DNA from 2 places in the Pseudarthrobacter sp. AG30 genome. Region 2 is predicted to be linked to the other one. Evidence: riboswitches for the same ligand, from Rfam matches in the RefSeq annotation. Region 2 holds a riboswitch; the other holds the start of a gene.
The links. A riboswitch is a leader RNA that binds a small molecule or an ion and turns the genes downstream of it on or off. The one in region 2 is predicted to bind thiamine pyrophosphate.
Positions count from the first base shown of each region.

Region 1: another riboswitch for thiamine pyrophosphate. It lies ahead of thiC (phosphomethylpyrimidine synthase ThiC); the one in region 2 lies ahead of thiO (glycine oxidase ThiO).

Region 1 covers NZ_QEHL01000008.1:7,085-21,839, forward strand. Annotated here, with positions in the region: gene DC347_RS07810 (DUF3145 domain-containing protein) at 1-342, opposite strand, end outside; gene DC347_RS07815 (tyrosine recombinase XerC) at 578-1,504, opposite strand; gene dprA (DNA-processing protein DprA) at 1,552-2,685, opposite strand; gene DC347_RS07825 (YifB family Mg chelatase-like AAA ATPase) at 2,796-4,340, opposite strand; gene DC347_RS07830 (YraN family protein) at 4,340-4,696, opposite strand; gene DC347_RS07835 (DUF2469 domain-containing protein) at 4,799-5,125, opposite strand; gene DC347_RS07840 (ribonuclease HII) at 5,174-5,962, opposite strand; gene lepB (signal peptidase I) at 5,965-6,792, opposite strand; gene lepB (signal peptidase I) at 6,793-7,470, opposite strand; gene rplS (50S ribosomal protein L19) at 7,555-7,914, opposite strand; gene trmD (tRNA (guanosine(37)-N1)-methyltransferase TrmD) at 8,159-8,971, opposite strand; gene rimM (ribosome maturation factor RimM) at 8,972-9,517, opposite strand; gene DC347_RS07870 (RNA-binding protein) at 9,637-9,879, opposite strand; gene rpsP (30S ribosomal protein S16) at 9,881-10,303, opposite strand; gene DC347_RS07880 (hypothetical protein) at 10,523-10,978, opposite strand; gene DC347_RS07885 (VOC family protein) at 11,141-12,016, opposite strand; gene DC347_RS07890 (amidohydrolase family protein) at 12,117-13,199, opposite strand; TPP riboswitch at 13,280-13,387, shown strand; gene thiC (phosphomethylpyrimidine synthase ThiC) at 13,383-14,755, shown strand, end outside.
Region 2 covers NZ_QEHL01000019.1:84,752-99,506, reverse strand. Annotated here, with positions in the region: gene DC347_RS16810 (uroporphyrinogen-III synthase) at 1-192, opposite strand, end outside; gene hemC (hydroxymethylbilane synthase) at 200-1,198, opposite strand; gene DC347_RS16800 (ferrochelatase) at 1,195-2,436, opposite strand; gene hemQ (hydrogen peroxide-dependent heme synthase) at 2,433-3,134, opposite strand; gene DC347_RS21540 (hypothetical protein) at 3,246-4,049, opposite strand; gene hemG (protoporphyrinogen oxidase) at 4,188-5,636, opposite strand; gene hemE (uroporphyrinogen decarboxylase) at 5,640-6,734, opposite strand; gene DC347_RS16770 (glutamyl-tRNA reductase) at 6,894-8,219, shown strand; gene moeB (molybdopterin-synthase adenylyltransferase MoeB) at 8,467-9,666, opposite strand; gene DC347_RS16760 (TetR/AcrR family transcriptional regulator) at 9,751-10,416, shown strand; gene DC347_RS16755 (DUF3107 domain-containing protein) at 10,461-10,685, shown strand; gene DC347_RS16750 (hypothetical protein) at 10,712-11,014, shown strand; gene DC347_RS16745 (thiazole synthase) at 11,078-11,890, opposite strand; gene thiS (sulfur carrier protein ThiS) at 11,895-12,131, opposite strand; gene thiO (glycine oxidase ThiO) at 12,128-13,417, opposite strand; TPP riboswitch at 13,412-13,531, opposite strand; gene thiE (thiamine phosphate synthase) at 13,565-14,251, shown strand; gene DC347_RS16725 (RNB domain-containing ribonuclease) at 14,281-14,755, shown strand, end outside.

The DNA.
Region 1 (14,755 bases), on a different contig from region 2:
CGAAACCATGATGTTGCCATGGACGTCGGTGACGGCGTGGAAGATCCCCAGCTCTGGCGTGTGCGACCACCGGCCGCCGTCCACGCCCTGGGTGGGCTCCTCGGTCACCTCATAGCGCAGGTGCGCCCAGCCACGGAGGCAGGACGCCAGCTTGGATCCCGTGCCGGGGGTTCCGGTCCAGGAAAGCTCCGCACGGAACATTCCGGGCGCGGCAGGCTGCGGGGTCCACTCCAGGTCCGTCCGCTTATCCACCACAGCCCCGATTGCCCACTCGACATGGGGGCACAGGGCCGTAGGGGCTGAGTGAACAAACAGCACACCGCGGGTCATTGCAACAGACATTCCATCCTCCATAGCTCTAGGTACGTCTTCCCCAACGACCTCTGCCCGGATGGAACTGCCGTGCCCTGCACTGCGGCGGTGGTTCCCGATATTCAGGTGTATCAGATTAAGCTGTGTCCGGACTTGCCGAGCCGCATGAAGCTCAGGGAGCTTCAAGCGGGACTTGAAAGTTGCCGGACGTGACTCTCATTGTGCCGTACCCCGTGGAATTACGCCAGTGCGATGAGCCACACCGTCAGGCCCGGGGGTGAGCCTGCTGGTAGCTCTTCCGCAGGCGGTCAACCGAGACGTGGGTATAGATCTGGGTCGTGGCGAGGCTGCTGTGGCCCAGGATCTCCTGCACGGCACGCAGGTCCGCTCCGCCGTCGAGCAAATGCGTTGCAGCGGAGTGCCGCAAGGCGTGGGGCCCGGACACGGAGGTGTCACCGAGGGCACCGAAAAGAGTGTTGACCAGGGTGCGGACCTGGCGCTGGTCAACCCGGCCACCGCGGGCGCCCAGGAAGAGCGCCGGCCCGCTGGTGCCCGTCGCCAGGGCAGGGCGGCCTCGCCGCAGCCAATCGTCGACAGCGAGGGCGGCCGGAACCCCGTAGGGCACGGTGCGCTCTTTGTTCCCTTTGCCGATGACCCGCAGCGTCCGGCGGTCCGGGTCCAGATCGTCGACGTCCAACCCGGCAAGTTCACCTACCCTGATGCCTGTGGCGTAGAGGAGTTCCACGATGGCACGGTTACGCACGGCCAGCGGTTCACCGTCCAGTGCCGCGTTTTCGAGCCCTTCCAGCATTCGCGCCAGCTGGGACGCCTGGAGTACTCCCGGCAGTGATCCTTCGCGTTTGGGGGCTTTCAGGCGCAGGGCGGGGTCCGTCTCCAGAAGTTCTTCCCGGAGGGCCCAGGCAGTGAATGCCCTGGCCGTAGCGGACCGGCGCGCCAGCGTTGAGCGTGCGGCACCCGCCGAGCTCTGGCTGCCGAGCCAACGGCGGAAGGTTCCTAGTTCAAGGTCCTTCAGCCCGGTCGCGCCCTCGGATGCGGCGTGCGCCAAGAGGCTCCGCAGGTCCCCCAGGTAGGCACGCCGGGTATGCTCCGACACGGCCCGCTCCCCGGACAGGTAGGCGGCAAATGCGTCCAGTGCCGAGCCGAGCTCCTTGGGCAGTTCGTCATGGTCCACTCCTACACTGTCTCAGGCTTGCCCTCGTTCACCGCAGCCGGACACGGTCATACCTTGCCTCGTTTCCAGCCGCCGCGTTCAGAGACGGCCAGCCCGAGCAGCCCCAGCCGGCCGAGGCCGGCGCGCACCGAGTCCTGTCCCAATCCGGCCACCGCCGAGAGCTTTTCCACCGACGTGGTGGAGCGCAGCGGAAGTGCATCCAGCAGGATCAGGTCCTCCAGGGTCAGCCCGTCCTGCACGGCGGCTGCACCTGGCCGTTGTTCGGGCAGCCCCGCTCCGCTGGGCGCGGCGAGTTCGGACACTTCCGCGGCATCGGTGACGCAAACCGCGCCACCGTCCCGCAGGAGCCGGTGGCAGCCGGCCGAGTTGGCACTGTGGACTGATCCGGGGACCGCCCCCACTGCCCGCCCCAGGGTTTCGGCGTGGTGGGCTGTGTTCAGCGCACCGGAGCGCCACCGCGCTTCCACCACCACTGTCACTGACGAAAGCGCAGCAATCAGCCGATTCCGCTGCAGGAACCGGTACCGCGTGGGAGCCGATCCCGGCGGTACCTCCGCCAGGACCGCGCCTTGGTTGGCCACGGCCCGGAGCAGGTCCTCGTTTCCCGACGGATAGAACCGGTCCACTCCGCCGGCCATCACAGCGATGGTCGGGACGGCCGAGGATCCTCCCGCGAGGGCGGCACGGTGCGCGTGTGCATCGATGCCGTAGGCGCCGCCCGACACTATCGTGAAGCCCCGTTGCGCCAGCGAGTATGCCAGATCCCCTGTCACCGCAGCCCCATAGCTGGTGCTGTCGCGGGAACCTACCAGGGCGATGGACATGGCTGCGTCCGGCAGCGGGTGTTCCTGACCCCGCCACCACAGGCACAGGGGCTCCTGGATGCCGAGGTCGGCCAGCTGGGAGGGCCACAGCTCGTCCGTGGGAATGATCAAGCGGCCACCCAGCCGTGCCATCGTGGCCAGGTCCCGTTCCGGAGCCAGGTCAGCTATCCGCGGCTGCCAGCGCTTCAAGGCTGCAGCCATTCCCGCCCAGCTGCTCGCCCCGCTGTCAGCCAGCAACGAGGTGATTTCACGCTCCAGGTCAGCCCCGGCCGTGACCCGCCCGGTGGCAATCCGAAAGGCATCCGTTGCCCCAGCAACATGCACGAGGGCCAGGCCTGCGGCGTCCTGGGGCTCCATGAGGCGGGACAACGCTGCCCGGGCCAACCGCTCGTCAACCTTTGCTGGATGGTTTGCCGAATCGTTTGCCACGCGCAGTTCCTTTAGTTCGTTCACGTTTGCCGTCCTCCTCACGCCACCGCCGCGGCAGCCTGCCGCAAGCCAAGCGCCTGCCCGATGTCGTTGGCGTCCGGCAGGTCCCGCCGGCCCAGGTCGGCCAAGGTCCATGCCAGCCGGAGGACGCGGTCATAGCCGCGGGCGGTCAGGACCCCGCGCTCCAAGGCCTGGTCCAGGATCCGGGTGGCTGCCGGAGCGAGTCGCAAGTCACCGCGCAGGATGCGCCCCGGGACCTGCGAGTTCGTTTCCAGGCCAAAGCACCGCAACCGCTCTCCCTGCCGCTCACGTGCTGCCCTGACCCGCAGTGCGACCGTTGCGGTATCTTCCTCCCGGCCGGCCTGCCCGAACTCGGCCAGGGACACCCTTTCCACCTGCAACTGGATGTCCACCCGGTCCAGGAGTGGGCCGGACATCCTGGCGAGGTAACGGCGGCGCATCACGGGGGTACACGTGCAGTCCAGGCCTTTGCCGGAGGCCTTCCCGCACGGGCAGGGGTTTGCGGCCAGCACCAGCTGGAAGCGGGCCGGGTAGGCGGCAGTCCCGGCCGCCCGGTGGATCACCAGCTCACCGCTCTCCAGGGGCTGACGCAAGGCATCGAGAACCCGGCGTTCATATTCCGGGGCCTCGTCAAGGAACAGCACGCCGCGGTGGGCTCGGGATGCCGCCCCCGGCCGGGGAAGTCCTGAACCGCCTCCGATGATGGCCGCCGCAGTGGCTGAGTGGTGCGGGTTTTCAAAGGGTGGCCGGCGCAGAAGCTGGACCGCAGACGCCGGCAGGCCGCACAGCGAGTGGATGGCCGTGACCTCCATGGACTCATGGTCACCAAGATCCGGCAAAAGGCCCGGCAACCGTTCCGCAAGCATGGTCTTACCTGCTCCGGGCGGCCCCGTGAGGAGCAGGTGGTGTGCCCCTGCGGCAGCAACTTCCAACGCCTGGCGTGCCTCGGACTGGCCGGCAACATCGGCCATGTCCGGACACGGCCCGGCCGCCGGGTGTCCATCGTCAACATCGTCGGCGTCGTCCGGTTCAAAGTCCAAGGCGAGCTCCTGCGGATCCGCCCCGAAGTCCAGGGCCAGGCGCGCCAGCGTGCGGTAGCCGCGGACACTGGCGCCAGGCACGAGCGATGCCTCGGCAAGGTTTGCCTGCGCCACCACGACGTCCGGATAGCCGGCTTGTACCGCGGCCATCACGGCAGGCAGGATTCCCCGCACCGGCCGCAGCCGTCCGTCGAGGCCGAGCTCGGCAATGAAGACGGTCCGTCCGGTGGCTTTGACATCGTTCGATGCCCTCAGCACGGCCATGGTGACCGCGAGGTCGAAACCCGAACCACGTTTAGGCAGCGACGCCGGGATGAGGTTGGCGGTGATCTTCCGGCGGCTGAGCGGGATGCCGGAGTTCTTCGCGGCAGAACGGATCCGTTCCTTGGCTTCGTTGAGGGCCGCGTCCGGGAGCCCGAGGATGACGAAAGCCGGCAGTGTTTGGCCAATGTCGGCCTCCACTTCGACCACGTACCCGTTCAGGCCTACCAGGGCGATGGAGTAAGTCCGCCCCAGGGCCATCACCCAACCCCCTTGAGGTGCTCCACCACAGGGTGGCCGCCGCCGTCGTCCACCACGGCGATAACGTCCACGCGGCGCAGGGGCATCCGCAATTCCCGGTCGCGGCACCAGGCGGCGCCGAGCCGGTGCAGGCGTGCCAGCTTCTCCGGCCCCACGGCTTCGAAGGGATGGCCAAAGTCCAGGGAGCGGCGTGTTTTGACTTCTGCGATGACCAGCGCGTCACCGTCAAGGGCCACGATGTCGATCTCGCCCTCGGTGCATCGCCAGTTGCGCTCCACCACCAGCATTCCCAGCGTTTCCAGATAACCGGTGGCGAGGTCTTCGCCGCGCCGGCCCAGCAGGTCCTTCGATTTCATGTCTACCTCCGGAACCAGCTTGGCGGCGAACCGCTGCAGGGCACAGAAAGGCCCTGCCGTATGTGGACAGGGCCTTTCTGTGGAGGAAGAGTCGGAGCGCTGCTAGTTGCCCAGGTCCACGTCCTTGGGCAGGGCCAGCTCCTCGTTTCGTGGCAGTTCTTCGACGTTGACATCCTTGAAGGTCAGGACCCTGACGCTCTTGACGAAGCGCGCTGAGCGGTAAACGTCCCAGACCCAGGCGTCCTGGAGGGTCAGGTCGAAGTAGACCTCGCCGTCGGCGCTGCGGGCCTGCAGGTCCACGTGGTTGGCGAGGTAGAAACGCCGCTCGGTCTCGACAACGTAGGTGAACAGGCCGACGACGTCGCGGTATTCACGGTAGAGCTGAAGCTCCATGTCGGTTTCATAGTTCTCAAGATCCTCGGCACTCATGCTTCCATCTTGCACCATGTCCGGGGGCGCCGGCGCCGGGAGCAGGACTCAGGCTTCGTCCCGCGCGTCTTCGTCAGGAGATTCGGTGCCCTGCAACTCGCCGCCAAGCAGCCGCCAACTGACCCGGTGGTAGGGAGTCGGTCCGGCTGCGCGCAGGACATCACGGTGGGCTGCGGTGGCGTAACCCTTGTTGATGTCCCAGCCGTAATCCGGGTACTCGAGGTGCAATTCTCGCATCATCCGGTCACGCTCCACTTTGGCGATGACGCTCGCTGCGGCCACACTCAGGCACTGCATGTCCGCTTTGACCTTGGTGTGGACGGGCGCTTCACAGGCGGCTTCCACCACCGGCTGGTCGAACAAGGAAAGCTGCTCTGCCGGGGAAAGCCAGTTGTGGCTTCCATCCAGCAGCACCGCTTCCGGAATGATTCCGGCTCCCAGGATGGCCCCCCAGGCACGGGTTCCTGCCAGCCGCAGGGCTGCAATGATGCCGAGCGAATCGATCTCGGCGGCGGTCGCATGGCCAACCGCCGACGCAACGCTCCAGCGCCGCACCAACGGTTCCAGCCGCTCGCGCTCGGCCGGGCTGAGGAGCTTGCTGTCCCGCACGCCCGCCAGCGGTTTTTGGCGCTCCAGGTCCACGACAGCAATTCCCACGCTGACCGGCCCGGCAAGCGCACCGCGGCCCACCTCGTCAACGCCGGCCAGGAGCCGCACGCCCTGGGCCTTGAACGTACGCTCGTGCCGCAAGGTGGGCGCCTTGGCCCCGCGCGCCGGCGTGGCTCCGACGCTTCTGCGCGGCGCTGCTGCGGGGACGGTGCGGGTGGCGGACGGCATGGTCAGCGGGCCGCCGGGACGTTGCGGAACACGTCCGGGTAGTTGTCCAGGGTCTTGATCCGGTTCAGCGGCCACGCTATGACGGCGGCCTTGCCCACAAGGTCCTTGAGGTCGATGAAGCCGCCGTCGTTTTCCATGTGTGACCGGGAATCCGCCGAATGGTTACGGTTATCGCCCATCACCCACACTTTGCCCTCCGGAACGGTGACGTCAAAGTTACGGACCTGCGGGACTTCGGCGGGGTTGATGTAGGTCTCGTCCACGGCTGTTCCGTTGATGGTCAGTTTACCGCCGGCGTCGCAGCACACCACGTGGTCGCCGGGCAGCCCGATGACCCGCTTGACCAGGTGCTGGTCGGTGTTGTCGGGCAGCAACCCCACAAACGTCAGGCCGTCCTGAACCCAGGTGAACGGCCCCTGGGTTTTTGCTGCTGTTGGCGGCAGCCAGCCCTTGTTGTCGCGGAACACCACCACGTCCCCTCGGCTGAGCGCAAACGGCTCCGGGACGAGGAGATTGACGAAGATCCGGTCGTCCACATCAAGGGTGTTCACCATGGACTCGGACGGGATGAAGAACGCCCGGAAGAGGAAAGTCTTGATGAGGAAGGACAGCACAACGGCGATGACCACGACGGTGGCAATCTCCTTGAGCCACCCGAGCAAAGGGTTGCCCGTGGCCTTTCCGGCCGGTTTGGAGCGGGAGCCGCCCTTCCGGTGGGAATTCGTGCCGGCCTCGGGACTGTCGCCCGGCTCTGCGGGGGTTGGAACGCCCTGGTTCCCTGCGGCGCCGTCATGGCGCGGTTCAGGATTCCGCGCTGGGTTCTCGGGCATTTACCGTCCGTTCTGTGTTGTCGGCCCCACCACTGGCGGCCGCTCTACTGGAGCAAATCTATCAAGGGGCCACAGGATCTGGACCGGCCGGCCGACGACGCGCTCCAGCGGGACCATGCCGCCTCCTGGAGCTCCCAGCAGGCTGCGCGAATCGGCGGATACCGACCGGTGGTCCCCCATCAGCCACAACCTGCCCTCGGGGACCACCGAGTTGAACTTCTGCGTGCTCGGGACCTCTCCGGGAAAGATGTACGGCTCATCCAGCGGTACCCCGTTCACGGTGACCTTGCCGCCCGCGTCGCAGCAGACCACCGTATCGCCTGGGAGGCCTATGACCCGCTTGACGTAGGTGGTGTCGCTCCCGGTGAGGCCCAGCCACTGGGCGAGGCCGCCCGCTGCGTCCATCAGCGGACCCCTGCCGCTGTTCAGGGGCGCGAACGTACCGCGTCCGTCAAAGACGACGATGTCCCCGCGCCTGATGGGGTCGGCCTGGAAATCGGTGCGCGAGACCAGGATCCGGTCACCGCCTTGGAGTAGCGGCTCCATGGACTCGGAGGGAATGTAGTAGACATCGATCCACAAGGAGCGCACCACGCCGCTGATGGTGACGGCAAGGACCAGGGCCAGGAACACAAAACGCCAGCCCATGGTGCGGGGCTGGCGTTTTGTCTGGTGCATGGTCCGTATCCTGGCGCTGGTGGATTGCTCCGGCGCTGGCCGGTCACGGCCGCGTCCCAGCCGAGTGGCAAGTCCGAAAGGAACTTACTTGCCGGTGGCGAAGTCGCGCTTTTCCTTGATCTTCGCAGCCTTACCGCGCAGTGCGCGCATGTAGTAAAGCTTGGCGCGACGGACGTCACCCTTGGTAACGACCTCGATCTTTTCGATGATCGGGGAGTGCACCGGGAAGGTACGCTCCACGCCGACACCGAAGGAAACCTTGCGGACCGTGAAGGTTTCGCGGACGCCATCGCCCTGGCGGCCCAGGACGAAGCCCTGGAACACCTGGACACGGGAGTTCTTGCCTTCGATGATGTTCACGTGGACCTTGAGGGTATCGCCCGCGCGGAACTCGGGAACATCGTTGCGCAGCGAAGCTGCATCGAGGGAATCGAGAATATGCATGGTTGCACTCCTGGTGAACGCCACAGGTCATTCACTTTGGGTCACGGCAGGCAGGTCCGGCCGCCGAAAAGCGGGCCGGATTGTTGCCGCCGAAGTAAAGGGGTCCGGCCGCTTCAATGGTTGATGAGGCCGGTTGTCCGGCTGTTGGCCGCGCTACCCCCTGTGGCAGGTGCGGACCCAGCAGACACAAAGACCAATTTTGCCACAGTGCAGGGGTTACGCCAACTTGGGTCCGGCGCGGAAGCTATTCCTGTACCCCCGGCCCGGCGTCCGGGCGGCGGGCCAACCTTCCGGCCACGATGTCGAATCCCAGGTTGTGCAGTTCGGTGCGGTCGGCACGCGGAAGATTGCCGGCGTCGAACGCCTCCAGGAGGTCCGGGCGGCGTTCGGCCGTCCTGCGGTATTGCTCGTGCCGGCGCCACTGCGCGATCTTGCCGTGGTTTCCGGTGAGCAGGACCGCGGGGACCTCGCGGTCCCGCCATACGGACGGCTTGGTGTAGACCGGATATTCCAGCAGGCCGTCGGAGTGGGACTCCTCAACCAAGGACTCAGGGTTGCCCACCACACCCGGCAGGAGCCTGCCGATGGCCTCGACCATGGCCAGGACAGCGACTTCCCCGCCATTGAGCACGTAGTCGCCAAGGCTTACGGGGCGGACGGTGAAGTGCTCCTGTGCCCACTCGATGACGCGCTCGTCGATGCCTTCATAGCGGCCACAGGCGAAAGCAAGGTGCTCTTCCTCTGCCAGTTCATAAGCCAGAGCCTGCGTGAACCTCTCGCCGGCGGGAGATGGAACGATCAGGACAGGTTTGTGCTGCGGATCGGGACGGCCCTGGGCCACCGCTGAGAGGGCCTGCGCCCACGGTTCGGGCTTCATGACCATCCCCGCGCCTCCGCCGTACGGAGTGTCGTCCACGGAACGGTGCTTGTCGGTGGTGAAGCTGCGGAGGTCGTGGACATGCAGGTCCAGGATCCCGTCCTGGCGGGCCTTGCCGATCAGCGAGAGCTCCAGCGGGGCAAGGTATTCGGGGAAGATGCTGACGACGTCGATCCGCATCTATTCCCGGCCTTCTGGTTCCGGGGATGCGGCGTCGCCGGCGTTCAGTTCGAAGAGGCCGTCCGGCGGGGTGAGCAGGACGAAGCCCTCCTCAAGGTTGACCTCGGGCACAATCTGCTCCACGAAGGGAACCAGGATCTCTTCGCCCGCCGGGGTGGTCACGGTCAGCAGGTCCTGGACGGGCATGGTGGCCAGGGCAGTCACCTTTCCCACCACCTGTGAGCCGACCCGCGCCTGGAGGCCGACGAGTTCGTGCTCGTACCAGCCTTCGTCGTCATCCTCGTCGAGTTCTTCCGTTTCGATGAACAGCTTCGCGCCGCGGAGGGTTTCGGCCTTGTTGCGGTCCTTCACTTCCGCGAAGCCCAGCAGCAGGATGTCCTTGTTCCAGCGCGCACTGTCCACCGTCAAGGGGCCGGACGCGGCAGGTTCAACGACGAACTCCGTGCCGGGGACAAACCTGTCGTCGGGGGCATCGGTCAGCACCTGGACCGTGACTTCCCCGCGAATGCCGTGCGGCTTGCCGATCCGCGCCACCTGAAGCTGCATCTGTTCCTCTGTTCCGGGTTGTGGTTGGTGTGGGGTGAAAGCACTGTGTTGATCAAAGCAGTCCGGCCCCTCCACCAGGTGGTGGAGGGGCCGGAGCAGAACTAAGTGTTGCCGAGCGCTCAGCGGCGGCGGTCGGTATCGACGACGTCGACCCTGACCGGTTCGCCGCCGGCCAGTGCTGCCACCACGGTGCGCAGTGCGCGTGCGGTGCGGCCCTGGCGGCCAATCACCCGTCCGAGGTCATCCTGGTGAACCCGCACTTCGAGGGTGTCCCCGCGGCGGTTGTTCTTCGAACTGACCTTGACGTCGTCCGGGGAATCAACGATTCCACGGACCAGGTGCTCCAGCGCTTCTGCCAGCAATCTACTCAGCCTCGGTGGTCTCAGCTTCGGCGTCGGCCGGGGCCTCGGCAGCGTCAGACTTGGAGGCCTTTTTGGTGATGGCTTCCGGGATGATGACCGAGCCCTTCTCCGGAGCTACGAAAGCGTCCTTCGCGACCTTGGTCTTGAGGGTGCCTTCCTGGCCCGGGAGGCCCTTGAACTTCTGCCAGTCACCGGTGATCTTCAGGATGGCGGCAACCTGCTCGGACGGCTGGGCGCCGACGGACAGCCAGTACTGGGCACGCTCGGAGTTGACCTCGATGAACGAGGGCTCTTCGGTGGGGTGGTACTTGCCGATCTCCTCGATGGCGCGGCCGTCACGCTTGGTGCGTGAGTCCGCGACGACGATGCGGTAGTACGGGGCGCGCATCTTGCCGAAGCGCTTAAGGCGAATCTTTACGGCCACTTTTGTGGTCACTCCTGTTTCAGAAAAGGGGTGAACCCGGCGTTCTGCACCCGTGGGGCGGGCCGTACTTGCCGGTTCGAAGGACAGGATCCGGACGCGGAGAGAGGGGCCACGCAGATCGAGTACCTGTTTATTGTGCCAGATCAGCGAACTTATTTCGACTCGGCGTCGCCGCGCTTCGCGCCGGCGCCGGCCGCGGGATGGGCCCTGCGGCGCCGGTCAGGCGGACCAGACGTACAGCCCGGTTCGCTCGGCGTCGTCCAACCCGGCCGCGAGCCTGGCGAGCTGCTCCACGTAGGTCCGGGCCTGGGCCGCGCCGAAAGGCATGTCGTCCTGCGCGGCCCACTGCTCGGCGACGTCTTCGAGGACGTTGCCCTCGCCTTCGGTCTCGTAGGACAGGAGGTCGGCCAGCGCACGGACCATGGCAGGCGGAACTGCCAGAAGGGAGTCGCTGGCGACATCCACCATGGTCAGCTCATAGTCGGCACCACCGGCGTGGACAGCAGTCCCGGCGAGGTCGCCGAGCTGTTCGATTTCGAAGTCGCTGACTCCCTCGATCCGCACGGCCTGGCTGCCAGGACCGACGTTCGCCGCGGGCGCGCTCCCTGCATCAAGGAGGCCGGCGCGTTTGAGCGCGGCGTCATGGGTGGCAACAAAGATCTCGGTGAAGCCCATGGCTGTTTGCCCTTCTTCCGTTGGCGGAACTGCGCGCCGGGCGCTGCCCGCGTCCCGGCCGTACTGAATCAGCCTAGTAGCTGGGGACCGGCAGGGGCACGCGCCGGGCCGGGCCGCACAGGACAGTTCTCGGCGCTGGCCGGCCTCCGCCGGCAGCGCAGCTCAGCGGACGGCCACCCGCAGCCGGTTGCGCCACGGATCCTCGAACCGGAGTTCGGCGCCGGTGTGGTGCGCGGTCACTCCGGCGACCTTGAGGCGGTCAGCCAAGGCGCCGACGTCGTCCCCTGAAGGAACTTCGATGAGGACTTCGCCCAGCCCAAGGGTGTCCTTGCGGGGGCCGGCCCCGCGGCTGTTCCAGACGTTCATGGCCATGTGGTGGTGGTACCGCCCGGCGGAAACGAACAAGGCCTGCCCGTGCCAGCCCGCCGTCTTTTCGAAACCGAGGGTGCCCACGTAGAAGTCGCGCGCCGTCTGGACGTCTCCCACCTGGAGGTGGACGTGCCCCACGCCTGCGGCCGTCACGCGCTGGCCTTCGAGCGATTCCTCGGTGAGGTGCTGGTCCAGGTAGCGCTGCGGGGGAAGGGCAAGGCTGTCCATCACCACGTCCGTCCCGTTCCAGGACCAGTTGCTGCGCGGCCGGTCCCAATACAGTTCGATGCCGTTGCCTTCCGGATCGGTGAAGTAGAAGGCTTCGCTGACCAGGTGGTCGGCGCTGCCGGTGAAGGACATCGGCTCGTATTGGGCCGCGGTGGCGATGGTGGCGGCGAGGGAGGCCTGGTCTTCAAACAGCAGCGCGGTGTGGAAGAGTCCGGCCTCTCCCCTGCCGGGCAGGTTCAGCCCGGGGGCCGGAGCCAGGTGGACCAGGGGGCGGCCAAGGCGGCCCAGGTACAGTCCGCCGTCCTGCTCGGCCACCACCTCCAGGCCCAGTGCGCGCTGGTAGTAGTCGGTCATGACCTTCATGTCCCCCACCTTGAGCATCACCGTGCCCATGGCGAGGTCGGCAGGAAGCAGGTCCTGGCTGTTGGCTGATGCGGTCATTGGAGGCTCCTTGGATTGGCGGCCGTCCCGATGGCGGCCTGTCACTTCTTAAAATTACTTGAAGCTTCAATTTATTCCAAGTCCCGGGGGCCACGTTGGGTCAACGGATAACGCGGCCGCCCAGCACGACGTGGTCCAGCCTGCCGATGGTCTCCGGGACCGCCCGTGGATCCTCACGACAGACGATCACATCGGCGCGTGCGCCTTCTTCCAAGCCGTCCGCTCCGAGCCAGCGGCGGGCTGCCCAGCACGCTGCATCCAGCGCTGCAGTCATCGGCAGGCCCGCACCGTGCAGGGCGAGGATTTCGTCCGCGATGCGGCCGTGGCCGATGACGCTGCCGGCGTCTGTTCCGGCGAAGATGCGCACCCCCGCTGCGTGGGCCTCGGCCACGCGCTCCAGCCTCCGCTCCCAGAGGGACCGCATGTGGGCTGCGTACCGTGGAAACTTCGGCTCCGCTTGGGCGGCAATGTCCGGGAAGGTGGCGATGTTGATGAGGGTGGGCACGATCGGCACGCCCTGCCCGGCGAACCGGGGCAGGTGCCGTGGCAGCAGCCCGGTGGCGTGCTCGATGCAGTCGATGCCGGCGTCGAGCATCTGGTCCAGGGTGTCTTCGGCGAAGCAGTGGGCCGTCACCCGGGCACCTTCGTCGTGTGCAGCCTGGACCGCGTCGCGGACGACGGCGGCAGGAAAGGACGGCGCCAGGTCACCGGCGCCCCGGTCGATCCAGTCCCCCACCAGTTTGACCCAGCCGTCCCCGTCCCGGGCCTGCTTGCGCACGGCCTCAACGAGGTCCTCGGGTTCGACCTCGTGGGCGAAACCGCGCAGGTAGCGCCGGGTCCGGGCAATGTGCCGGCCGGCGCGGATCAACACCGGGAAGTCCGTGCCGCCCTGCATCCAGCGCGTATCGGCGGGCGAACCCGCATCACGGACCAGGAGGGTTCCGGCGTTGAGGTCCGCAAGCGCCTGTTCCTGCGCTACGGCGGCCTCCACCGGACCGGCCGGCCCCAGCCCGATATGGCAATGGGCGTCCACGAAGCCCGGCAATACCCAGCCGTCGAGTACCCGGTCGGGTGGCTGTGCGGGCCGGCGGAACGTGAGCTTGCCGCCCACGGACCAGAGTCCCTGCCGCAGGCTGTCCGGTGCAGCCAGGACGGGTCCGCGAAAGTGAATTATTCCTGCCATCCGGGCATCCTTTCGTTGCCCGGTCAGGCTAGCATCATCGATTGTTACAACGGGCTTCCGAAGGGCTGTGGTAGCTTCGTTGCTGACCACACGGGTGCCCCTGCAGGGGCTGAGATCGGGCTGCCGCAGCCTGCGACCGTTGAACCTGTCCGGGTAATGCCGGCGAAGGAAGTGAGTATTCCCTTGAGTACACAAAACACCCAGTTGAACCCTGCCCTGGTGCCGTCCGGTTCCGATGCGGCCAACGGTCCCGGCACCGGATCCAGTGGCGAATCCCAAGTGCGGGTGACGCAGTCGCTGAAGTCGCATTCACTGGCTTACATCGACGACGCCGGTTCCGGCATCCGGGTCCCGGTCACCGAGATCGCGCTGGAGCCATCACCCAACGGGCAGCCGAACGCACCTTTCCGGACCTACCGGACGGCCGGACCGGGAAGCGACCCCGTCCGCGGCCTGGAGCCCTTCCGTGCCGAATGGATCGTGGCGCGCGGGGACACCGAGGCCTACACCGGCAGGGAACGCAACCTGCTCGACGACGGCCGCTCGGCCGTGCGCCGGGGCGCTGCCTCCGCGGAGTGGAAGGGCGCCCGGCCGGTGCCCCGCCGCGCCGTCGACGGCCATACGGTGACCCAGATGCACTACGCCCGGCAGGGCACCATCACGCAGGAAATGCGTTTCGTGGCGCTGCGGGAAAACTGCGACGTGGAACTGGTCAGGAGCGAGGTAGCCGCCGGTCGGGCCATCATCCCGAACAACATCAACCACCCTGAGTCCGAGCCCATGATCATCGGCAAGGCGTTCCTGGTGAAAATCAACGCCAACATCGGTAATTCTGCCGTGACGAGCTCCATCGCCGAAGAGGTGGACAAGCTGCAGTGGGCCACCCAATGGGGTGCCGACACGGTGATGGACCTGTCCACGGGGGACGACATCCACACCACCAGGGAATGGATCATCCGCAACTCCCCTGTCCCGATCGGAACGGTTCCGATCTACCAGGCACTGGAAAAGGTCAACGGCGAAGCCAACGCGCTGACCTGGGAAATCTTCCGGGACACCGTCATTGAGCAGTGCGAGCAAGGTGTGGACTACATGACCATCCACGCCGGTGTCCTGCTGCGGTACGTCCCGCTCACCGCCAACCGGGTGACGGGCATCGTCTCGCGCGGTGGTTCCATTATGGCCGGCTGGTGCCTGGCCCACCACCAGGAGAACTTCCTGTACACGCATTTTGACGAACTTTGCGAAATCTTCGCGAAGTACGACGTCGCGTTCTCCCTGGGGGACGGGTTGCGGCCCGGCTCCACGGCGGACGCCAACGACGCGGCGCAGTTCGCTGAACTGGATACGCTGGCCGAGCTGACGCAGCGCGCGTGGGAGTACGACGTCCAGGTGATGGTCGAAGGCCCCGGGCACGTGCCGTTCCACCTGGTCCGGGAAAACGTGGAGCGGCAGCAGGAGCTGTGCAAGGGTGCGCCGTTCTACACACTCGGTCCGCTGGTGACCGATGTCGCGCCCGGCTACGACCACATCACCTCGGCAATCGGGGCCACCGA
Region 2 (14,755 bases):
CGGTGCCCGTTCGAAGTCGATCAGCGGCAGCAGAACCGTCTCGGCGCCTGCCCTTCCAAGGGCGTCCACCAGGGCGGCGGCGCGTTCCGGGCTCCGGGTGACCAGCACCCTGGCACCGGCCAGGGGTCCGCCGCCGGACGGTTCACCGCTGCGCGGCGTGTCCGGTCCGGGGCTCGGCGAAGGCTGCGTCATCGCCAGGTCAGGACGCCTGCAGGTCTGCGATGTCGGCGGCTCCGGCGGCGAGGAGGACCTCAGCCAGCTCAATGCCCAGCAACGTGGCGCCGACTTCCGTCAGCCCGTCCGTGGCCCGTTTGTCCCGTACGGTGGCGGTGCCGTCCACGGCGCACACAACTGCTTCGAGGTGGAGCATGCTGCCTTTTCGGTAGGCGTACGCACCGACCGGTGCGGCGCAGCCCGCTTCGAGCCGGGCCAGCAGGGCCCGTTCGGCGGTGACCGCCAGGCGGGTGTCCGGGTCATCCAAGGCTGCAAGCGCCTGGGCCAGCACCTCGCGGGATCCTTCGGTGGCACCCGGTTTCGGCGGGGCATCGGCCGTGCGGCACTCGATGGCCAGTGAGCCCTGCCCGGCGGCGGGGAGCATCACGTCCGTTTCGAGGTATTCGCTGACGCTGTCCAGCCTGCCGATGCGTTCCAGTCCGGCGGCGGCGAGGACCACCGCGTCGAGGTCACAGGATTTTCCGGGCACCACCTGGTCAGTGGAGTTGCCGGGCAGTCCGGGCACGCGGCCCAGCCGGGTGTCCACATTGCCGCGGATATCGATGATCTCCAGGTCGGGCCGGGCAGCACGCAACTGCGCTGCCCGCCGCGGCGAACCGGTGCCCACCTTGGCTTCCGCCGGCAGGTCGGCCAGCTTGAGTCCGTCGCGGGCGCACAGGACGTCCCGCACATCCACCCGCCGGGGCGTCGCGGCCAGGCTCAGCCCCACGGCTGGTCCGGTGGGCAGGTCCTTGAGCGAGTGGACGGCGACGTCGCACTCATCGCGCAGCAGGGCATCACGCAATGCTGCGACGAAGACTCCGGTGCCGCCCATTTGCGACAACGATCCGGTGAGGACGTCGCCGTCGGTCCTGATGTGCACCAGTTCCACCGGGAAACCCCCGACGGCGGCCAGCTGGTCCGCGGTCTGCCGGGTCTGGGTCAGCGCGAGCTTGCTGGCGCGGGTTCCGATCCGGACAGTCACTGCTGTGCCGTTTCCCCGGCCGTCCCCGCGGGATAGGGGTCGTGCCCGGTTCCCACTGTGGTGTCAGCGCCGGAGATGGTGGGCTTTTCGCCACGGAAGTTGGCGCAGCAGCCGGGCCGGCACACGTCGTACCAGGGCCCGAGATCCGTCACGGCCGGGCGGTCGCTGATGTTGTTCGCCACGGTCCGCTCGCAGATGAGGTCCACGAGGCCGTCGACGAACGCGCGGTGCGTGCCGGGAGTGGGGACGCGGGTGGCGGCCAGTCCGAGGTTGGCGCAGGTTTCCATGGCTTCGGTGTCCAGGTCCCAAACGACTTCCATGTGGTCGCTGACGAAGCCCAGCGGCACGATGACGATTCCCTTGACCCCTTGGCCTGCCAGTTCCTCGATGGCGTCATTGATGTCCGGTTCCAGCCACGGAACATGCGGGGCGCCGGAACGGGACTGGTACACCAGGGACCACGGAGCGGCCAGGCCGGACTCCGCCTTGACCCGGTCCATGACCGCGGCGGCGTTGGCCAGGTGCTGGGCCACGTACGCCGAGCCTTCCTCGAACTCGCGCGGCTCGCCCTCGGAACGGCCGGCAGCCTCGGCGTCGCGGGTGGGGATGGAGTGGGTGGCGAACAGGACGTGGACGGGAGCCTCCGGGGTGCCTGCGGCCGCCAGTTTGGCCAGGACGTCCGCCAGGCCTGCGGAGGTTCCCTCGACGAACGGCTCCACGAAACCGGGGTGGTCGAAGTACTGGCGGACCTTGTCCACTTCCAGCCTGCCGTCCAGGCCGGTTTCGGTCAGGGCCATGCCGATGTCCTCGCGGTACTGGCGGCAGCTGGAGTAGCAGGAGTAGGCACTCGTGGTGAGCATCAGCACGCGGCGGTGGCCGGCGTCGTACGCTTCCTGGAGTGTCTGCGGGATGTAGGGCGCCCAGTTGCGGTTGCCCCACAGGACGGGAAGGTCGATCCCCCGGGACGCCAGCTCGGCCTCCAGGGCTGCCTTGAGCTCGCGGTTTTGCTGGTTGATGGGGCTGATGCCGCCGTTGGCCCGGTAATGGTGGGAGACCTCTTCAAGCCGTTCGTCCGGAATTCCGCGGCCGCGGGTGACGTTGCGCAGGAACGGAATGACATCGTCCTGGCCTTCCGGTCCGCCGAACGAGGCGAGCAGGACGGCGTCGTAATTCTTTGGCGCCATGCGTCCGGCTTCCGTGACGGGGTTGACCGCTGCCTGCGGATCCAGCGGGCTCATGCGAGGACCTCGGCAACCTCATCGGCGGTGATCCGGCGGCCGGTGTAGAAGGGCACTTCTTCACGGACGTGGTTGCGTGCCTCGGTGGCGCGCAGGTGGCGCATCAGGTCCACCAGGTCCACGAGTTCGGGCGCTTCCAGTCCAAGGATCCATTCCCAGTCCCCCAGCGCGAACGAGGAAACGGTGTTGGAGATTACCTGGGGGAACTCCCGGCCCAGGAGTCCGTGCTCCCGGAGCATCGCGCCGCGCTCCTCCTCCGGCAGGATGTACCACTCGTAGGAGCGGACGAACGGGTAGACACAGAGCCATTCAGCCGGCGCGACGCCGCGCGAGTAGGCGGGCGTGTGGTTCTTGGCGAATTCGGCCTCGCGGTGGACACCCATGGCGGACCAGACAATCTCGGTCCCGGCAAACAGGGTGCTGCGGCGGATGTCGCGGATGGCCTGCTGCAGCGCCTCGGGCTTGGGCCCGTGGAGCCACACCATCACGTCGGCGTCGGCACGCATGGCGGAGACGTCGTAGCTGCCCCGGTGCGTCACGCCCGCCTCGGCGAGCCGCTCCAGCAGGGCTTCGAAGTCGGCGGCAGCGTCTGCGCTGCGGACCACCGACGCCGACCGCTTGAAGACCGTCCAGAGGGTGAAGAACTGCTCGGCTGATTCTTCGGTTTTAGTGACAGATTCGGCAGAAGTGTGGCTCATGGTTACCAGTTTGCCCCTTCACCGCCACCAAGTGGAAACCGAACAGTTCTACAACTCGTAGAAGTGATTAATGTCACATTATCCCGCCCCGCGGGTCAGGCTGCACGGCGTTTACAACCGGCGCATGCGCAGGAACACGAGGCCGGCGGCGGTCCCCACGCCGACGAGCCCGACTCCCAGCCACACCATGGCATCGGGGACACCCGGCAGGGCCTCGATGGACGAAACCGGGCGGCCCGGACTTGCCGGGACTCCGGCCGCCTGCGCGGTGCGGGCTGCCGGGGACGGCTGGGCGCCCGGCTGCAGGGCAGTGCTGGACGGCAAGCCAGTCGACGGAGCCCCGCCGGTTTCCGGACCGGCAGCAACCGGCGCCGTACTCTCCTGGCCTGCTGCAGCGTCACCGGCGGCCGTGCCGGGCGTTGCTGCTGCGACGCTGGATCCCGTGCCCGGATCGACAGCTCCGGGCACGGGAGGGACCGCCGCCGGGGCAGGCGCCGGCGCTGATGGGGACACCCCTGCCGCGGAGCCGGACGCCGCGCCGGCACCCGTGGACGCGGCAGGTGCCGGGGCGGTGGCGGGGGCGGGCCTGGCGGACGACGGCGAAGAGGATGGCGAAGGAGTCGACGACGGCGCAGGGGTTGTCGGCATGGGGGTCCGCGCGGCCGGGGACAAAGGAGTCCCGGAGGTGGTCGGGAGCGGAAGATCGGGAAGCAGCGCGGACAGCGGGCCTCCCGCCGAAACGGCGGCGGACGCTGTTGTGCCGGCACTCAGCGACGCTTCCGCCGTGGGATCCTGCGGCGGGACTGCGTCCTCGGCCAAGGACGCCTGGACGCCGGTGGAAAGAACCAGTACCGCTCCGACGGCCGCTGCTGCGGTGCCTCGCCGGAGTCCCCCATGGATACCGGTCCGGGACATTGGAAGCTCGGACCTGTGTTGAACCATAGTCATCGACCCTAACCAGAACGCCGGCCCGATTGAAAACCGGGAACTGCCCGGCCGCAGGTTCTGGACGGGGGCGTCAAGGCGCCCCGACGCACTGACCAGCAGTGATGGTCAGGCGCCGGTCATCCGGCCAATTTGTTCCCGGGTATCGGCAACAACGGCAGCCAGGCCGTTCCCGGCCATCCAGCCGCCGACGACGGCCAGGCCGCCGGCAGCCGTGCACGCCTCCCGGATGGCTGCCGCCCGCGCCCGGTGTCCCACCGCGGCGAAGGGGAGGGACCCGCGCCACCGCACTACGTCCCAGTCCCGGATGTCGCCGGCCGCGACGGGAACGCCCAGCAGTGCTGATGCGTCGCGAAGCGACGCCGCGAAGAGCTCCTCATCGGAGTCCGGGCCGCCTGGCTGGGCGGAGGCGCCGTCCACCCGGCCGTAAGACAGCCGCAGCACGTGGCGGCCGGGGCCTGCAGCGGCGGCGAGCCAGTCCCATTTGCCGGTGGCATGGGTGAGTGCCTTCGCCTCGACGCCTGGGGTTTGCGGGGCCACCAGGATCCCGGTTCCGCGTGGCCGCCGGTCCAGGTCCGGCTGGTCCAGCACCAGGGTGACAAGTTTGACGTCAGGCCCGGAGGCCGGCTGCTTCCCTGCGATCGCAGGGACCGCAGCTTCCAGGAGCCCGACGGCGGCCGGACCGTCGACTGCCATGACCAGCAGGTCGCCGGTGAACGGCGCGCCGGCGGCGTCCACCCGCCACCCTGTAATGGTGCGGCTGACGGCCGTCGCCGCCGTGCCCGCCAGCAGGGTCACCCCCCGCGACCGCAGATCGGCCACCAGGGCATCCACCAGCGTGTGCATGCCACCGTCAAGACCGGCGACGGCGGACCCGGCCTTGACGGGACGGCCCGGATCGGTGGCTCCCGCACCGATTGCGCGTCGACGCTGCGCAGACACCGCGGCAGCGAGGGAACCGTGTTTCCGCAGCCCGGTTCGAAGGCCCGGCGCCACCATGTCGACGTCGAGCAGCCCGGGATCCGCGGAGTGGACACCGCCCACGACGGGGGAAACCAGCCGGTCCAGCACCCGCGCGCCCATCCGTGCCCGGACGAGGGCGGCAACGCTGGTTACGCCGGTACCGGCACCCACCGAGGCAGGCAGGAGCCGGTCCAGCGAGGCACGCAGCGAGCCCATGATGCCCAGGGTCCGCCGGACCTCCGGGTCCCAGGGGTTGGCCGGAATGCCCAGCACGCCGGTCTTGGGCAGTTCGCGGGGCCCGTCGGGAAGCTGGACCCAGGCACCGCCCGGGCGTGGGGAAACGATCCTTCCGCCCAGTCCCAGTTCGGTGGCAAGGCGGGCTACGGCGTCGGACCTTGTGGCGAAGGATTCCGCACCGCTGTCCAGCGTGAGGCCGGACACGGTGTGGCTGCCAACGCAGCCTCCCCAAGCGTCACCGGCCTCGAGCACGGTGACGTCAAGGCCGGCTGTGGTGAGCTCCCGGGCGGACAGGAGCCCGGAAATCCCGCCGCCCACCACCAGCGCCGTGCCGGGCTTCGCCGGAGAACTGCCCACGGGTTACGCCGGCGGGATGGAGTGGATGAGCTCCACCACCCGGGTCAGGACGGCCGGATCCGTTTCGGGCGGCACGCCGTGCCCCAGGTTCAGGACATGGCCGGGGGCGGCGGAACCGGCCGCGATGACCTCCCGGACGTGGGCTTCGAGGATGTTCCAAGGAGCTGGGAGCAGCGCGGGGTCGATGTTGCCCTGCAGCGGAACCGTTCCGCCCAGCCGGCGGTTCGCCTCATCAAGGGGGAGCCGGTAGTCCACCCCCACCACGTCCACGCCAACGTCACGCATGGCCACCAGGAGTTCGGAGGTTCCGGTGCCGAAGTGGATGAGCGGAGCACCGAGGTGGCGGACGTGGTCAAGGGCCCGGGCCGAGGCCGGTGCGACATAGCGGGTGTAGTCGGCCAGGCCCAGCGAGCCGGCCCATGAGTCGAAGAGCTGGGCCGCCGAGGCACCCGCCTCCAGCTGCGCCTGGAGGAACATGCCGGAGGCGTCTGCGGCCCAATTTGCCAGGGCGTGCCAGGTTTCGGGGTCGGCGTGCATCATGGTGCGCGGGCCAAGGTGGTCGCGCGACGGCTTTCCTTCGACCATGTACGCGGCCAGCGTGAAGGGGGCGCCGGCGAAACCGATGAGCGGCGTCTTGCCCAGTTCAGCCACCGTCAGGCGGACGGCCTCGCGGATGGGCTCAAGCGCTTCCCAGGTCAGCTGCGGGAGGGCGGCAACGTCGGCGGCCGTGCGCACGGGCTTGTCCAGGACGGGCCCCACCCCCGGCACGATGTCGACGTCGACGCCGGCCAGCTTCAGCGGAATCACGATGTCGGAGAAGAAGATGCCGGCGTCGACGTCGTGGCGTCGTACGGGCTGCAGCGTGATCTCCGAGGCCAGTTCGGGCCGGAGGCAGGAGTCCAGCATGGCGATGCCCTCGCGGACCTTGAGGTACTCCGGCAAGGACCGGCCCGCCTGCCGCATGAACCAGACGGGACGGCGGGAGGGTTTGCCTCCGCGGTAGGCCGTGATCAGCGGTGAGTCCGCTGTGCGGCCGTCCATCAGTGGATGGTCTGCGGCGAGGGCGCCGGCAGCGGAGACGGCAGGGCTAGGAGTCATGCTTTTGATTGTGCCCAAAAAGAGCCGCAAAAGATAACGACAACCTGTCGCCGTGCGGCCCTCGCAACGGGAAGGTGTCCGGGATCACCGCAGGGTGTGGCGACTATCCTTTCCGGCGGTTGTTCTACCGGGCAACGAAAAAGCTATGATTGGTCTGCTGTGGTTCTTTTCTCATTGGTGGCTACACACGCCGACATCGATCTTGAAACCGTCGCTCAGCTGAGCAACGGTTCCTCAGGGATTGCCGCGTCCACCCTCATCGAATCCCCCGCCGTGGCCGGCGCCGTGGTCCTGGCCACCTGCAACCGCTTCGAGATCTACGGTGAAGCCCCCAACGCTGCCGACGTCGAGGCTGCCCGCGCCGCCCTCGTCGCCCGCATCAGCGAGGCCAGCGGCTTGGCTGAACCCTTGGTCTCGCGTTCGTTCAATACCCGTACCGGGCCCGAGGTGACCCAGCACCTGTTCGCCGTGAGCGCCGGGCTTGACTCCGCCGTCGTCGGTGAACGCGAAATTGCCGGGCAGGTACGGCGGGCACTGATTACCGCACAGCACGACGGCACCGCCAGCGCCGGACTGGTCCGGCTCTTCCAGGCCGCGTCCAAGACCGCCAAGGACGTCGGCGCCCAGACTGCCCTGGGGTCCCGCGGCCTCTCCATTGTCTCGGTGGCCCTGGATCTTGCCACCGACCTTTCCGAAAGCCCCGACTGGTCTGCAAAGAAGGTAGTGCTTTTCGGAACCGGCGCCTACGCAGGCGCCACCATGGCCCTCCTCCGCGAACGCGGCTGCACGGACATCAGTGTCTACTCGTCTTCAGGGCGGGCCGAAGGATTCGTGGCAACACGCGGCGGCACGGCGCTGGACGCCGAGTCCCTGCGACCGGCGGTTGCTGCGGCTGACGTCATGATTGGCTGCAGCGGTTCGGACACCCGGGTGGAAGCCGATGAACTGGCCGAGGTCCGTGCGGATTCCACGCAGCCGTTGATCGCCATCGACCTTGCCCTCACCCACGATTTCGACCCCGCCGTCGGCGAACTGGACGGCGTCGAGCTGCTCACCCTGGAATCGGTGCGCCTCGCTGCCCCACAGGAGCAGGCCGAATCGCTGACGCACGCAAGCGGCATCGTCAACGGCGCCGCCAGGGCGTTCGAACAGGAACGCGAAGCCCGCTCGGTGGACTCCGCCATCGTTGCCCTGCGCCGCCACACCATGAACGTGCTGGACGCGGAGATGGAAAAGGTCCGGGCCCGCCACGGCTGCACCGCCGCCGCGGAAGAAGTCGAATTCGCGCTCCGACGGATGGTCAAGCAGCTGCTGCACGTGCCCACCGTACGCGCCCGCGAACTTGCCGCCAACGGGCAGCAGGATGACTACGTGGCCGCTTTGGAAGCCCTGTACGGCATCACCGTCGAGCAGCCCGGAGCCGCTCCGGCCGCAACCGCGGAGGCCGAATGCCCGGTGGACCACACAGGCCGCGAAACCGCCTGACGTCCCGGCAGCAACGCCCGCTCACTTCCTACCCCCATTGAGCCAACGCCCGCTCACTTCCTACCCCCATTGAGCCAACGCCCGCTCACTTCCTGCCCCTCTCACGCCAACGCCCGCTCACTTCCTGCCCTTCTCACGTCAACGCCCGCTCACTTCCTTCAAGAAAGTGAGCGGGCGTTGGTTTGGAAGCTGTCGAAAGTGAGCGGGCGTTGGGGAAATTGGTGTCGAAAGGGAGCGGGCGTTTCCGTCAGTAGACGGGCTTGTCAGGCTCCACCTCGCGCACCCAGGCCAGGATCCCGCCGTCGAGGTGGCTGACCCGCTGGTAGCCTGCCTGGCGGGCCGCCGCGAGGACGTTCGCCGAGCGCGTCCCGGCCTTGCAGTGGAACACGATGTCCCGGTCCTGCGGTAGTTCGCCCCACGCCTCGCCCGCCAGGATCCGTCCCTGCGGGATGAGCTTGGCTCCGTCGATCCGGACGATGTCGTACTCGCCGGCCTCCCGTACGTCCACCAGTTCGAAGTCCTTGAGCCCGGCTTTCCGCGATGCCAGCATGGTGGCCAGCTGGGTGGCGGTGATGGTGTGTTCCGTGTCCGTGGTGGACGCCGGGGCAATCCCGCAAAACGCCTCATAGTCCGTGAGTTCAGTGATGGGCTCCGCCGCCGGGTCCTTGGCGACCCGGATCTCCCGCCAGCTGCCGCCCAGGGCATCGAACAGCGCCACGCGGCCCAGCAGGGAGCGCCCGACGCCGGTAATCAGCTTCACCGCCTCGGTGACCATCAGCGAGCCCACGGCGGCGCACAACATACCGAAGACGCCGCCCTCGCCGCAGGAAGGCACGGAACCGGCGGGAGGGGCCTCGGGGTAGAGGTCCCGGTACGTGGGGCCGTGCTTCTCCCAGAAGACACTCACCTGTCCGTCGAAGCGGAAGATGGAGCCCCACACATAAGGCTTGCCCAGGATCGCGGCGGCATCGTTCACCAGATACCTGGTGGCGAAGTTGTCAGCGCCGTCCAGGATCAGGTCGTACTCTGCGAACAGTTCAAGCGCATTGCCCGAATCCAGGCGCACGTTGTGGAGCCGGACATCCACCAGCGGGTTCAGGGCGGCGATGGCATCGCGGGCCGACTCGATCTTGGGCCGTCCCACATCCTGCACGCCATGGATGACCTGGCGCTGCAGGTTGCTCAGGTCCACCACGTCGTCGTCGATGATGCCCAGCGTCCCCACCCCAGCCGCGGCGAGGTACAGCAGTGCTGGTGAACCGAGGCCGCCGGCTCCGATGACCAGCACTTTGGCGTTCTTGAGCCGCCGCTGCCCCAGCGCGCCGATCTCGGGAATGATCAGGTGCCGGGAGTAGCGTTCCACCTCGGCGGACGTCAGGGCAGCTGCCGGTTCCACCAGCGGATCCAGCGAATGGGTTGAAACATTTGCGGTGAACGTCGAAGCCATACTTCAATGTATGCCCCGGGATACCGCCGGGTCATATTACCCCGCAGTAAAGTGAATGTAACTGCAATGGAAAGAAGGACAACTGTGGTCCCTGAAGCACGGGCTGACCGCCCGCCCGCGGCCGAACCGCAAACTCCCTCCCGCCCCGCAGGCCAACGGTCCGCCCGGCTGCCCCGGGACGAACGCCGCGCGCAGTTGCTTGCCGCCGCCCAGGAAGTTTTCGTTGCGAACGGCTACCACGGGGCCGCGATGGACGAAATTGCAGAGACTGCCCACGTGAGCAAGCCTGTCCTGTACCAGCACTTCCCGTCCAAGCGTGAGCTGTACCTGGCCCTGCTGGAAAGCCACCTGACGTCACTGACCGAGCTGATGCTGGGGGCGTTGAACTCCACCACGGACAACGACGAGCGCGTTCAGGCCGTCATGCGCGCCTACTTCCACTTCATCGCCAACGACGACCAGGCACACCGCCTGGTGTTCGAATCGGACCTGATCAACGATCCCGATGTCAGCTCCAGGCTGGAGACCTTTAATCGGACCTTCGCAGACGCCATCGCCCGGGTCATTGCCGAGGACACCAAGCTCCCCCACTTGGAGGCGGAGCTCCTGGGCCGCGGCCTTGCCGGGATGGCGCAGGTCAGCGCCCGGTATTGGCTGGAAACGGACGGCAACCTGGACCTCAACGTGGCCAGCGACCTCATCTACCGTTTAGCTTGGCGCGGAATCTCTCGCTTCCCCAAAGAGTCCTAGACTACAAATAAGACATCATCGACGAACCAGGCTGGGAGGCCCCCTTGGAAATTAAGATCGGCGTTCAAAACGTTGGCCGCGAAATCGTGCTCGAATCAGACCAGGATGCTGAGACGGTGGCCAAGACTGTTGGTGAAGCCATCAATGACGGCACCCAGTTGCGCCTGAAGGATGACAAGGGACGCCTGATCATTGTGCCCGGCAACGCACTTGCCTATGTGGAAATTGGCGCTGAAGAGGTCCGCCGCGTAGGTTTCGGCCAGTTCTAGGCTGACCGCACGTTCCAAGGAGATCCATGCTGTCGCTGACCATCGTGGTGCTTGCCACGCTCGCCGCCGGGTTTATCGTCTGGGCCAATGACAAACGCCATTCCCGATACGGCGCGGGCGTGCCCGCCGGGATCGCCGTGGGCGTCGCGGCGATGGCGTGGATCATCCTCATGACGGCAGGTTTCGGCTACCTTCCGGGTTTGACGTGGCTCCCCTGGGTCCTGCCCATCGTCCTCGGCACCGCCGCGGCCATTGCCGCCGTCGCCTACCTGGGCCGCACCCGGACACGCCATGACACCGAACGGCTGAACGCGGTCCTGCGGGGCTGAACCGACCCTGAGTAAAGCTGTGGCCACCACCCGGACGGGTGGTGGCCACAGGCTTTTTGGGGGCTAGAGGAACTCGGCCCGGCCCTCCATCGCCGATGAGGCCAGGGCGTGTTCCCGGCGCGGGATGCGTCCGGCTGCCCTCGCCAACCGTCCGGAAACCACAGCGTGCTTGAACGCTTCCCCCATCAGCGCCGGGTTCTGCGCACGCGTCACGGCTGTGGCCAGCAGGACGGCGTCGCAGCCCAGTTCCATGGCCAGGGCGGCGTCGGAGGCCGTACCGATGCCCGCGTCCAGGACCACGGGAACCGAGGCCCGGGAGACGATGAGTTCGATGTTGTGCGGGTTCAGGATGCCCAGGCCGGTGCCGATCGGTGCGCCGAGCGGCATCACGGCGGTGGCACCAAGATTTTCCAGCCGCAGCGCCAGCACGGGATCGTCGTTGGTGTAGGCAAAGACCTTGAAGCCGCGGTTGACCAGCTGCTCGGTGGCGTCAACGAGTTCCACGGCGTCCGGCAGCAGGGTCTGCTCGTCGGCGATGACTTCCAGCTTCACCCAGCCGGTTTCGAGGGCCTCCCGGGCCAGTTCCGCGGTGAGGACAGCGTCCCGGGCCGTGAAGCAGCCAGCGGTGTTGGGCAGGACTTTGATCCCGTGGTCCACCAGCAACTGGAACAGAGAGCCGGTTTCCGCGGTTGAGTAGCGCCGCATGGCCACCGTGGTCAGTGCCGTGCCGGAGGCCAGGAGCGCAGCGCCCAGGCCGTCCAGGCTGGGTGCACCGCCGGTGCCCATGATGAGCCGGGATCCGAGGGCGACGCCGTCGATCACCAGGGTGTCATCTGCGGCTTGGCTTGCGGTGTTGATGGTGCCGGTTTCGGTCATGGGGTCAGCCTCCTTGTACTGCAGTGACGAGTTCGATGTCGTCGCCGTCGGCGAGCGCGGTACCGAACCATTGGCTGCGCGGCACCACCTGGGCGTTGTGGGCGACGGCGACGCCCAGTTTCCTGCCGTCCGTCGCCTGGCCGTTGGGGGCCAGCGGCCGCCCGGTGACCTGGCTGACGAGCGTGGTGATGGAGGCGCCGTCGGCCACGGTGTGCGGGTTTCCGTTGAGGGTGATGTTCACGCTGTCTCCTTCAGATGGGGGCTGGGGACGGCCACGGCCGACCCGGAAAAACGGTCCGGGCTGAACGGTGCCCAGCGGGGATCGGCGGCCCCGTCCAGGAGTGCCGTGCAGATAGCGGCGGCGGCGGGCGTGAGCAGCACCCCGTGCCGGAAGAAACCGGTCGCGATGATCAGCCCCGGCACGTGCCCGTCGGCTGGGCCCCCGGATCCCAAGGACGCCGCAACCCGGCCCAGCAAGGGTGCATTGTCGGGGGTTCCGGGGCGCGCCCGGGCGGTGCATTCCAGGAGTTCAAGTTCGGCGACGGCGGGCACCAGCGCCTGGGCGTCCCGGAGCAGCTGGTAGACGCTCCCGGCGCTCACGGCGTCGGAGAGGGCGTCCTCCCGTTGGGAGGCGCCGATGACTACCGTGCCATCCTCCCGGGGCACGATGTACACCGGGATCCCGTGGACCAGCCCGCGCACCGTGGCTGTCACCAACGGGCGGAGGTGCTGCGGCACGGAAAGCCGGAGGATGTCCCCGTGCACCGGCCGCAGCGGCAGGTCAAGGCCGTGGGGCAAGCCGTCAAGGGACGCCGCGTGCAGGCCGTTGGCCACGACAGTTTCCCCCGCCAGGACTGTGCTGCCGCTCCCAAGGCGGACGCCGGCCACCGTCCCGTCCTTCCACAGCAGTCCGGCCGCCCGCTCCGGGACGGCAAAACCTTCCGTTGCACCGGCAACCGCCACCGTCGGGGTTTCCCGTACCGTTGCGGCGAGCGCCAGGCGCACGGACGCTATCAGCCTCCTCGGGTCCACCTGGTGGTCGGCCGGGGTGTCCAGCGCACATGAGATCCCCGGGCTCAGCAGGGGTTCGCGGCTGCGGGCTTCACGCACGGTCAACGGTGCCACCTCCAGGCCACTGGCCTGCTGCACTGCGCGCAGGTCCATCAGCGCCCGCCGGTCGGCAGCGTCGACACCGACAGCGAGGGTGGGTGTCGTCAGGTAGCCGGTCCCGGCTCCGGCTGCTGCGGCGACGCCGGCAGCGAAGCCTGGCCAGCGGGATGATGCGTCGAGCATGAGTTCCAGGAGGTCCTCTTCCTGGTAGTGCAGCTCGCTGACGGGGGCCAGCATGCCGGCAGCGGCCCAGCTGGCGCCGGCGCCGGGCGCGTCATCGATGAGGGCAACGGACCTGCCGGAGCGCTGGATCTCCCAGGCGATTCCGTGTCCCACCACTCCGGCGCCGATGACGGCGACGTCGGCCCGGATGGCGTCATCGCCAGGTCCGGGCAGGCAGTTCCTGGTGCTGGTCATGGTGTGGTTCCTTCCCTACGCCGGTATTAGCCGGATCAGGTCAAGCGGTCGGCTCCGACGCCCTCTCAGCCCGGCGCTTTGTGACAGCTGCCGCGGGCTCCCGCAGTACCAGCCCAGTTTAGAGGAACTAGGCTGGCAGGCATGAATATGTCCCCCTCCTCCTTTCCTGCCCTTGGGGCGGCCCGACTGTACCTCTGCACGGATGCGCGCCGGGACCGCGGCGACTTTGCCCGGTTCGTGGATGCCGCGTTCGCCGGGGGCGTGGACATCATCCAGTTGCGCGACAAGAGCATCGAGGCAGCCGAAGAACTGGACCTGCTGGCGGTCTTGAAGGAGGCCGCGGTTCGCCACGGGCGGCTGTGGGCCGTTAACGACCGGGCCGATATCGCGGTGCTGTCCGGCGCACCGGTGTTCCACATCGGCCAAAAGGACCTCCCGTTGGCTGCGGCCCGGACGCTGGTCAACGGCAATGCGGCCATCGGGCTGTCCAGCCACAGCCCGGAGCAGGTGGATGCCGCCCTCTCCGCCGCTGCCGGGCCTTCCCACCTGGACTACTTCTGCGTGGGGCCTGTCTGGGCCACGCCCACCAAACCCGGCCGGACCGCCGTCGGGCTGGACCTGGTGAAGTACGCCGCCAAGGCTGCCGCGGAAGTACCCAACCCGGTGCCGTGGTTTGCCATCGGGGGCATCGACCACGGAAACGTGCACCAGGTGGCGGAGGCAGGAGCACGGCGGATCGTGGTGGTGCGTGCCATCACGGAGGCGTCGGATCCCGCGGCCGCTGCGGCCTCCCTGCTCGACGCGCTGGACGCTGCCGGCCCCGGGCCTGCGTAAACCCAGGACTTGGAGTTACGCTGACTTTTGTGTCACATCATCGGTTGGCTCCCAATGTCCGCGACCACCGGAACGCCTTGGAAGAGGCACTGGGCGCGTTGCGGACCGAACTCGAACTGCCGGGGCCTTACCCGGCCGCGGCAGTGGACGACGCCCGCGCCGCCGTGGCGGCCCTGAAACTGCCGTCCTATGACCTGACCGCCGTCGCATTCGTGACCATCGACCCCGCCTCGTCCACGGATCTGGACCAAGCCGTGTTCATCGAGCCGGACGGGGGCGGCTACCGGGTGCTGTACGCGATCGCCGATGTTCCTGCATTTGTTGCGCCGGGTGGTCCGCTGGATGCTGAAACCAGGCGCCGCGGGCAGACGTTCTACGCTCCCGACGGCCGGATCCCGCTGCACCCGGAGGTCATCAGCGAAGGGGCCGGGAGCCTGCTGCCGGGCCAGGAGTGTCCGGCTTTCGTCTGGGAATTCACGCTCGACGCCGACGCAGCAGTGACGT